3 regions of the Candidatus Merdisoma sp. JLR.KK011 genome follow, and region 2 is predicted to be linked to each of the others. Evidence: predicted binding sites of a transcription regulator. Region 2 holds the regulator's gene; each other region holds the start of a gene.
What was found. Region 2 encodes HrcA, which represses chaperone genes, less so after heat shock. Its sites were predicted from a motif close to TGTTAGCACTCNNNNNNNNNGAGTGCTAACA; they were not measured.

Region 1 (3,283 bases), 1.9 Mb from region 2:
TCCAGAGCCTTCAAAATCACCTTAACACCTGTCTGCTCGTCGCCCTCTGTGGTGTCAAGCAGCTTCTCGATCTCCTTGGTTGCATGGATATATGCAGAGCCGCCGCCTGCAATGATGCCTTCCTCTACAGCCGCTCTTGTAGCTGCCAGAGCATCCTCCATACGAAGCTTTGCTTCCTTCATCTCGGTCTCGGTTGCAGCACCTACACGGATCACAGCCACGCCGCCTGCCAGCTTTGCAAGACGCTCCTGGAGCTTCTCGCGGTCAAAGTCAGAGGTGGTCTCCTCGATCTGCGCGCGGATCTGGCCGATTCTCTGGTCAATCTCAGTCTTATCCCCTGCTCCGTCTGCGATGATGGTGTTCTCCTTCTGAATCTTCACGGACTTTGCAGTTCCCAGCATATCCAGGGTAGCTTCCTTAAGCTCAAGGCCGAGCTCCTCGGAAATCACCTGTCCGCCGGTCAGAATCGCGATATCGCGAAGCATCTCTTTTCTTCTGTCGCCATAGCCCGGAGCCTTAACGCCCACTACAGTGAAGGTTCCGCGCAGCTTATTCATAACCAGAGTTGTCAGAGCCTCGCCCTCAATATCCTCTGCAATGATCAGAAGCTTGCGGCCGGTCTGTACAATCTGCTCCAGAAGGGGAAGGATCTCCTGGATGTTGGCAATCTTCTTGTCAGTGATCAGAATGTAGGGATCGTCAAGATTCGCCTCCATCTTCTCCATATCCGTAGCCATATATGCGGAAATGTATCCACGGTCAAACTGCATACCTTCTACCAGATCCAGCTCCGTCTTCATGGTCTTGGACTCTTCGATGGTGATAACGCCGTCCTTGGAAACCTTCTCCATGGCATCTGCTACCATATTGCCCACCTCGTCGTCTCCGGAGGAAACAGCCGCTACTCTTGCGATCTGATGCTTGCCGTTTACCTTGCTGCTCATGCCTGCGATGGCGTCTACAGCTGCGTCGGTAGCCTTCTTCATTCCCTTTCTCAGAACAATGGGGTTGGCTCCTGCTGCCAGGTTCTTCATTCCCTCATGGATCATAGCCTGTGCCAGAACCGTTGCAGTCGTAGTTCCGTCGCCCGCAACATCATTGGTCTTGGTAGCAACCTCTTTTACAAGCTGGGCGCCCATATTCTCAAATGCGTCCTCAAGCTCAATCTCCTTAGCAATGGTAACACCGTCATTGGTAATCAAGGGAGCGCCGTACTGCTTGTCAAGCACCACATTTCTTCCCTTAGGCCCTAAGGTTACCCGAACGGTATCTGCCAGTTTATTCACGCCTGCCTCCAGTGCGGATCTTGCCTCCACACCGTACTTAATTTCCTTTGCCATTTTAAAACTCCTCCAGTCTTATTTGTTTTGCTGATTTGCGGATATCATTTATCTGCCTCAAAAGGCTTATGCCGTCAATACACGCTTTATTCTACAATTGCAAGGATGTCGCTCTGCTTCACAATGATAAACTCCTCATCCCCGAGCTTCACCTCATTGCCTGCATACTTGGAATAGATAACCTTGTCGCCTTCCTTCACATGCATGGTCACTTCTTTTCCATCCACCATTCCGCCAGGGCCTACAGCGATAACCTCTGCCTGCTGCGGCTTCTCCTGTGACTTGCTGGCCAGAATAATTCCCGATGCTGTCGTCTCTTCTGCTTCAAACTGTTTCAGTACAACTCTGTCGCCTAATGGTACTAATTTCATTTCTATTCCTCCTTGATTCTATTGTTAACATTTTTCTTTATTAGCACTCACTAAGATTGAGTGCTAACTTACGGGTATAATATTAATGCTTTCCATTTTATTTGTCAACACATTTTATGAATTTTTTATATTTTTAACATTTAAAAAATTTTTCCGACAACAAGGGATGCTGCCCTTTTGTTTTGCAGCATCCCTAATTACAATTGTCAGTCTTCTTCCAGCTTTTTCAATACATTTTCCACAGTCAGCCCATACTTTTCCTTCACATCCTTTAATGGGCCGGACTCTGTAAATACATCCTCTACGCCTACTCGCTTCACCGGTGCATGCCAAGGCATGTCGCAGACCGTTTCAGATACCAGTCCTCCAAGTCCTCCGAGTATTGTGTGGTTCTCGATCGTTACCAGCTTCTTTACCTGGCCGGCAATCCGGCGGATGCAGTTCGTGTCCGCCGGCTTTATGGAAAAGATATTTATCAGCTTTCCCTTCTTTCCCTTTTCCCTGCAGGCTTCAAAGCTTCTCATAGCCAGATCTGACGCAGAACCCTCATATATAAGGGCAAAGTCATTTCCCAAATCTTCCATAACAACCGCTTTTCCCATCTGCACCTCTTCCTTTGCCGCCAGGTTGGGAACCTCGTCTCTGGCACAGCGGATGTACACCGGCCCTTTATAAGCAAGAGCCAGCTTTACCGCCTGGCACAGTTCGTCCGGATTGGAGGGGGACAGTATGCGAAGATTGGGAAGAACACGCATAAGCGCTAAGTCCTCATTTGCATGATGGGTTGCCCCGTCAAAGCTTCCATCCATCCCCGGATGGGTCGCTATCAATTTTACATTCAAGTTGGCATAGCAGATTTGCCGAAGCTGCGTCCAGCAGGTTCCCGATACAAACATTGCAAAATTTACATAAAATGGGATTTTTCCTTCTGCTGCCATTCCAGCCGCAATTGACATTGCATTCTGTTCTGCAATGCCGGATTCAAAAAAACGTTCCGGAAATGCATCCTGAAATTTATTGGTGGTGGTGGACTTTGCCAGATCGCTGTCTATAACAAAAATATCCCTGTTCTCTGTTCCTGCCTCAACTAATATGCTGCCCACCAGCTCCCGCAGGGTAATCTTGTTATATTTCATGAGCAAGCTCCTCCTCTTCCCGTGCCAGATCCTCCATTGCAGCCCTGTACTCTTCCTCCGTCAATCCACTGGAGTGCCATTTGGGAATGTGTTCCATAAAGCGGATTCCTTTCCCTTTTACCGTGTCTGCAAGGATCATCACCGGCATTCCATTTACCGCTTTTGCCTCCTTTATCGCTGCAAGAATCTGCTCCATGTCATGCCCGTCTATCTCTATCACGTGATAATTGAAGGCTCTCATTTTCTCTGCTAAAGGCTCTAGGTTTATAATCTCGTTCGTGGGATGGCTGGAGGACAGCTTGTTGTAGTCTATAATCAGTACCAAGTTATCAAGCTTATAGTGAGCGGCCGCCATAAGTGCCTCCCACATCTGCCCTTCCTGCATTTCCCCGTCTCCGGCAATGGCATATACCTTGTGGGGGTCTTGTTCCTTCTT
Region 2 (3,283 bases):
TTCTGGTCAAAATCATCGCCGCCCAGACGGTTGTCGCCTGCTGTTGCCAGTACCTCGATAACGCCGTCGCCAATCTCAATGATGGATACGTCGAAGGTACCGCCGCCCAAATCGTAAACCATGATTTTCTGCTCTTTTTCGTTGTCCAGGCCGTAAGCCAGTGCCGCAGCCGTCGGCTCGTTGATGATACGCTTTACGTCCAGTCCCGCAATCTTGCCTGCATCCTTGGTCGCCTGTCTCTGGGCGTCATTGAAGTAGGCCGGTACGGTGATAACGGCTTCCGTTACCTTTTCGCCTAAATAGTTCTCCGCGTCCGCTTTCAGCTTCTGGAGAATCATAGCGGAAATCTCCTGGGGAGAATATTTCTTGTCGTCAATGGCTACTCTGTGATCCGTTCCCATGTCTCTCTTGATGGAGGAAATGGTTTTTTCGGAGTTGGTAACGGCCTGACGCTTTGCCGGCTCGCCTACGAGACGCTCTCCTGTCTTTGTAAATGCTACTACGGACGGTGTGGTTCTTGCGCCTTCGGTGTTGGCGATTACCACCGGTTTGCCGCCCTCCATAACTGCTACACAGCTATTTGTTGTTCCTAAGTCGATTCCAATAATTTTGCTCATAATAGAGACCTCCTCATTTATTTTGATTGTAAGTTGTTGGTTTGATGATATATTTACTCCACGGTGCACTCAGAAAAGCTTTGCTTTTCCGAGTGCACAAGCTGTCGCATCAGTTTGCAACCTTCACCATGCTGTGCCGGATAACGGTTTCTTTGTAGGTATATCCCTTCTGGAATTCCTCGGCCACAATATTTTCCCCAAGTTCTTCATCCTCTATGTGCATCACTGCATTGTGAAGATTGGGATCAAACTCCTGTCCTGCCGCCTCAATGGGAGCCACGCCCAGGTCGGTCAATACGGTCATCAGCTGCTTGTAGATCTTATCCATTCCCTCTATGACGGGATTAGCTCTTTCTTCCTCGGGAACGGCTGCAAGTCCCCGCTCGAAATTGTCCACCACCGGAAGAATCTTCTCAATCACATCCCTGGCTCCTATCTCGTACATATGGGACTTTTCCTTCTCGGTGCGTTTGCGGAAGTTGTCAAACTCCGCCATCTGGCGCTTTACCCGGTCTTCAAGCTCCTCAATTTTCTCGTCCTTCGGGTCTTTCTTCTTTTTCTTCTTGCCAAGGAAGGATTTTTCTGACTTTTCCTTCGGCTCCTTGGACGCCTCAGACGACGGCTCCTGTTCTTCCTCTGCTTTTGCTTCCGGCTCTTCCTGCACGGCCTCGTCTTGGGCTTCTGCCGCTTCTCTTTGAAGCTCTTCCTCCTGGATGGCTTCTTCCTGATTCATTTCCTTTTCCACGGGTCTTTACCCCTTTCTCTTCCTTTTATTCCTGCTTTCGGTTATATATCTCATCCAGCTGATCTGTGAGGGTCTTTAAGGTATCCACCACATTTTCATAATCCATGCGCTTCGGCCCTATGATTCCGATGGTGCCCCGAAGCCCGTCTCCCAGCTCGTAGGTGGCTGTCACCACGCTGCAGTCTTTCATGGCCTGTACGGGAAGCTCCTGGCCGATGTACACCTGGATATCCCTTTCCCCGCTTCCCTCCAAGGTCCGGTTCACCAGATCCGTCAGCTCCTGCTTTTCCTCAAAGGTGCTCAAAAGCTCGCTGGCTTTTCCGTTCTCGGACAGTTCCGGATAGCGGAAAATGTTGGTGGTTCCGGAGGTATATATCTCTACCTCCTCCTCTGAATGAATGACTTCTGCCACTGCGTCAATGACATCTGCCACCAGACCGCTGTGAATGCCTGCCTGCTCCTTCAGGTTCTTAATCATGGCCAGGTTGATTTCTTCAATGGCCAGTCCGTTGAGAACGCTGTTTAAAAGGATATTCAGCTTCAGCACTGTCTCCTGATCCAGTTCCTCGGTAACGGGAATGACTTTGTTGCGTACCAGATTTCCTTCCATCATTATGACGGTGAGAATCTGGGTGGAGCTTACTTTGGAAAGCTGAATAAATTTCAGCTTGTTCCGATGACAGGCAGGGGCCGATACCATGGTGGCGTAGTTGGTGTTGGCCGCCAGGACCTTCACCACTTGCTTCAGTACCCGTTCCATCTTATCGGTTCGTTCAATCATCAGTTCTTTCAGCTCTCTGACTTCCTGTTCCTTCTCTTTCATCATGCGATCCACATAGAGACGGTAGCCTTTGTCAGAAGGAATCCTTCCGGCTGAGGTATGAGGCTGCAGGATGTAGCCCATCTCCTCCAGGTCTGACATCTCGTTGCGGATGGTTGCGGAGCTTAGATTCAAATCGGAATATTTGGAAATGGTTCTGGAGCCTACGGGTTCTCCTGTTTCCATATAATTGCGGATGATTGCCTGCAGGATTTTTAATTTTCTCTCGTCCAGATCCAATTCGTCACCTCATTTTTATAGAGGATTTCCTTTTTTATTGGAAATACTCTTGTGTGTCTTTTTTCCTATTAGCACTCGGCCCTTTTGAGTGCTAACATTAAAATAGCACTATGGGTTGCGTTTGTCAAGCGAGTTTATGTTTTTTTTAGAAATTGGGGGAGGAGGCAGTTCATCCAGGAGGAGGCGGAGGGCCGGGGCACAGGCTTTTCCATATCTGTGTTCGGACGGTTCGCGTACACGCTGTCTGCTCTGACCCTCCGCCTCCTCCTGGATGAACTGCTTGGGGACGGAAGTTTTTTGTCTTTTCGGATGTGTGTTTCTGCTGTATGCTGTTTGATGTGTCATGCCTGTTTCGGTATTTAATTGCTGATTCTGCTTTTGCTTGATGGATTTGCGCTGTGGGTACCCTCAGTGGACAAGGATACTGTTTTTTGTGTTTTTATTTTTATAATACTCTGATTGGCGGATGGCTTGTTTCTTTGTTATGCAGGTCTTTTGGCTTTCTGAATCTGATGCTTATTTTTAGCTTGATATGCATTTCACTTTCCTTATGCGACAGCAATGACATCTCCATCCACAAGGGCAGGCCCATTGGCGGTGAGAATATTTTTGCTGTTTCTTCTATGGTAAATGTTTTTAATTCGTATTTTCCTTTTAAAAATGCGGTTTTGTAATACAAATCCTTACTGGATAATCTCGACAATTCTTTTTCGCTTGTATCCGGATAAATATGTATATGATATTGTGTACAAGTTATATTATTTATTTCTTTCAGTTCATTTATGGCTGCTTTCAGACTATTGCTTAACATTATCTTATAGTTCATTTATGGCTGCTTTCTCCTTTTCTGGGTTGTATGCT
Region 3 (3,283 bases), on a different contig from region 2:
TCGTCACCGGAAGAAATGTACAGACAAAAAATACACTGCTGAAAACCACGACTTATTACCTTTCCTTAAGGTTTTTTCTGTTATTCATACAAGCCCTTTACGAATCCGGATTTGGCCGCCTCTGCATTTTCCGAAATTACAAAAAGCAGATAGGGATCTGACTCCCAAAGCACATACCCTTCAATAAGCTTTAGCTGCTCCGGCCCGTAACCCTCAAAATTATTCTTCTGTGTTTCTACCCGCTTCTCTATGGCCTGGCGGATCTGGGATACCTGTCCCTCCTCTGCCGCTTCCACTAGAAGCAGCTCCTCCACATCCATGTTGTCCTGGGCTGTATAGAGAACCCAGTGCTTCAGCTCTCCGGCATTTAACCCGTAGAGCCTCCGAAGAAGCTGCTCGTCCCCCTGCCGCATACAGGACAGATTCAGTTCCGTCTCCACATGCGCTTCCAACGTGCCAAAGTCCGGGTTCCACGCGCTTCCCCGTATAAGGCCTGCCAGCATCACAACCAGCAGGCCGGCCAGCAAAACCTTGGCCAGCTTTAGTAAAATATCCCATCTGTTCATTATAGTCCTGCCGTTTCTTCCATCCGATTGAGCCACAGGGGATAAAACTGTGATTTCAGATGTATGGCATCCTTCTGATACCATTCCTCTCTGCCCTCTAGCAGATCGCTGCTGTCAATAAAGGTAAGGCCCAGCTCCTCGCACATCTGCTGCAAAGCCTCGTTGAATTCGTCCACATATCCCAGTTCCGCCTTTTTCTCCACTGCTTCCGGCAGAATGGGAAGAATCCCGTTGATATAGATGGGAAGCTCCGGAAACACTTCCCGTATCTCCTGAATCCGCTCCCGGTAGTATCGGACGAACCGTCCGCTGTCTCCCTGGCAGTACTCCAGATCGTTAAGCCCTATGGACAGAAAAAGCTGTGTGGGCTGCAGATCCAGGGCCTTTTGTATCTCCCCGCCTGCCGCGTCCGCCCGCAATCCCTTTTCTGCTATAACGCAGTCTGCTTCCAGAAATTCATAATCCAGAAATCCCTCTGCCACAGAATCGCCTACAATGACAGCAGAACCAAGCCTGCGGCGCAGGCTCTGCTTGTCCATTGGTTTCTCCTCTGTCTCTTCTGCCGCCGTCTCCTTAAGCTGTTCTGCGGCTTTCTCCTGATCCCTCTTTAGAAGGGCCTGTTCAATTGCTCCCACATCGGAGCGCTCCTGTGCCCGAATCCATTCCACCGCCGGAAAGTCCTCACTGCCCGGGGATCTGCTCTGCTGCAGATTTAATATATATCCTGCTAAAAGGGCCACTGCCAAAAGCAGATACAGAGCACCTTTCCTACTCTGCTTCACCCTGTTCCTCCTATTCTAAGCCGCTGCGCGACAGCACGAAAGGGTAAAGCTGCTTCGACACACCGGTCCCTGTAGTTCTTCATGTTTTTACCATTTTATATCTTAACACCTACTTTTACGCAAATCCAGTGGATTTCTATTAATTTTTTTTAAATTTATCAACCCTTTCTTTCGTATCCCTGTTTCTCCCAAATTTAGAGAAATTTTAGAAAGTTTATAGAAATTTGTTAGCACTCACATTGAAAGAGTGCTGATTTTCTATTGACTTTTTATTTCCCCCATATTACAATATGTGTCAGAATACGAAAACACATACAAAGGAGTGAACATTTATGGCTGAAATGCATGGAAGCCTTTCCATTAACAGCGAAAATATTTTTCCAATTATCAAAAAGTGGCTCTATTCCGACCACGACATTTTTTTCCGGGAGCTTATCTCCAACGGCTGCGACGCTATTACCAAGCTGAAAAAGCTCGATCTCATGGGTGAGTATACTTATCCCGAGGATTTCAAGAATACAGTCCGGGTGGTAGTGAATCCGGAGGAAAAAACGCTGAAATTCATTGACACGGGCCTTGGCATGACTGCGGACGAGGTACAGGAGTACATCAACCAGATCGCTTTCTCCGGCGCCACGGATTTTCTGGAGAAATATAAGGACAAGACCAATGAGGATCAGATTATCGGACACTTTGGGCTGGGCTTCTACTCTGCCTTTATGGTGGCGGACGAGGTTCACATTGATACCCTTTCCTACCAGAAGGATGCCAAGCCGGTGCATTGGGAGTGCGACGGCGGCACGGAATATCAGATGTCCGAGGGAAGCCGCACAGAGGTGGGTACGGAGATCACCCTGTTCTTAAATGAGGACAGCCTGGAATTTGCCAATGAGTACCGGGCCCGGGAGGTTATTAACAAATACTGCTCCTTTATGCCGGTAGAGATTTTCCTGGAGAAGGCAAATGCCGAGCAGGAGTACGAGACCATCGACGAGGCGGATTTGAAGGATGACGACGTAGTGGTGGAGCGCATCCACGAGGAAGCCAAAACCGAGGAAGTGGAAAACGAGGATGGTACAAAGGAAACGAAGGAGATCTCTCCGGCCAGAGACCGTGTGAAGATCAATAAGCGGCCTGTTTCCCTCAGCGATACGTCCCCCCTTTGGACGAAGCACCCCAATGAGTGCACGAGGGAGGAGTATCTGGAGTTCTACCGGAAGGTATTTATGGACTACAAGGAGCCTCTGTTCTGGATTCATCTGAACATGGACTATCCCTTTAACTTAAAGGGAATTCTGTACTTCCCCAAGATCAACACAGAGTACGATTCCATTGAAGGCACCATTAAGCTGTACAACAACCAGGTATTTATCGCAGATAACATTAAGGAAGTGATTCCGGAATTTCTGATGCTCCTGAAGGGCGTCATTGACTGTCCGGATCTGCCCCTCAACGTTTCCAGAAGCGCCCTGCAGAATGACGGCTTTGTGAAGAAGATTTCCGATTACATCACCAAGAAGGTGGCCGACAAGCTTACGGGAATGTGCAAGACCGAACGGGAGGATTATGAAAAGTACTGGGACGACATCAATCCCTTTATCAAATTCGGCTGCTTAAAGGATGACAAGTTCTGCGAGAAGATGATGGATTATCTGCTCTTTAAGGATCTGGACGGCAAGTATCAGACCATCAAGGATCTGGTTCCCGAAGAGGAAGCGCCGGAGGTTGACGTGGTGGAGAATCCCGACGAGGCCGAGGAGGATAATGCTGAAGAGAAGGAGCCGGAAAAGACAACCATCTTCTATGTGACCGACGAGGTACAGCAGAGCCAGTACATCAATCTTTTCAAGGAAGAGGGCAAGAATGCCGTTATCTTGAAACACAATATTGATTCTCCCTTTATCTCTCATCTGGAGATGAAGAATGAGCATGTGA

Region 1: a site for HrcA is predicted at 1,750-1,780, ahead of VV089_RS03940 (co-chaperone GroES). Genes of this name have one in related genera too.
Region 3: a site for HrcA is predicted at 1,574-1,604, ahead of htpG (molecular chaperone HtpG). Genes of this name have one in related genera too.

The regions. Positions count from the first base shown of each region.
Region 1 is NZ_JAYWSZ010000003.1:629,220-632,502, reverse strand. It holds gene groL (chaperonin GroEL) at 1-1,340, opposite strand, end outside; gene VV089_RS03940 (co-chaperone GroES) at 1,427-1,711, opposite strand; gene VV089_RS03935 (transketolase family protein) at 1,918-2,847, opposite strand; gene VV089_RS03930 (transketolase) at 2,837-3,283, opposite strand, start outside.
Region 2 is NZ_JAYWSZ010000003.1:2,488,968-2,492,250, forward strand. It holds gene dnaK (molecular chaperone DnaK) at 1-617, opposite strand, end outside; gene grpE (nucleotide exchange factor GrpE) at 727-1,362, opposite strand; gene hrcA (heat-inducible transcriptional repressor HrcA) at 1,388-2,422, opposite strand; gene VV089_RS13220 (hypothetical protein) at 2,868-3,248, opposite strand.
Region 3 is NZ_JAYWSZ010000006.1:302,792-306,074, reverse strand. It holds gene VV089_RS24890 (MBOAT family O-acyltransferase) at 1-49, opposite strand, end outside; gene VV089_RS24885 (DUF4358 domain-containing protein) at 81-566, opposite strand; gene VV089_RS24880 (GDSL-type esterase/lipase family protein) at 566-1,348, opposite strand; gene htpG (molecular chaperone HtpG) at 1,681-3,283, shown strand, end outside.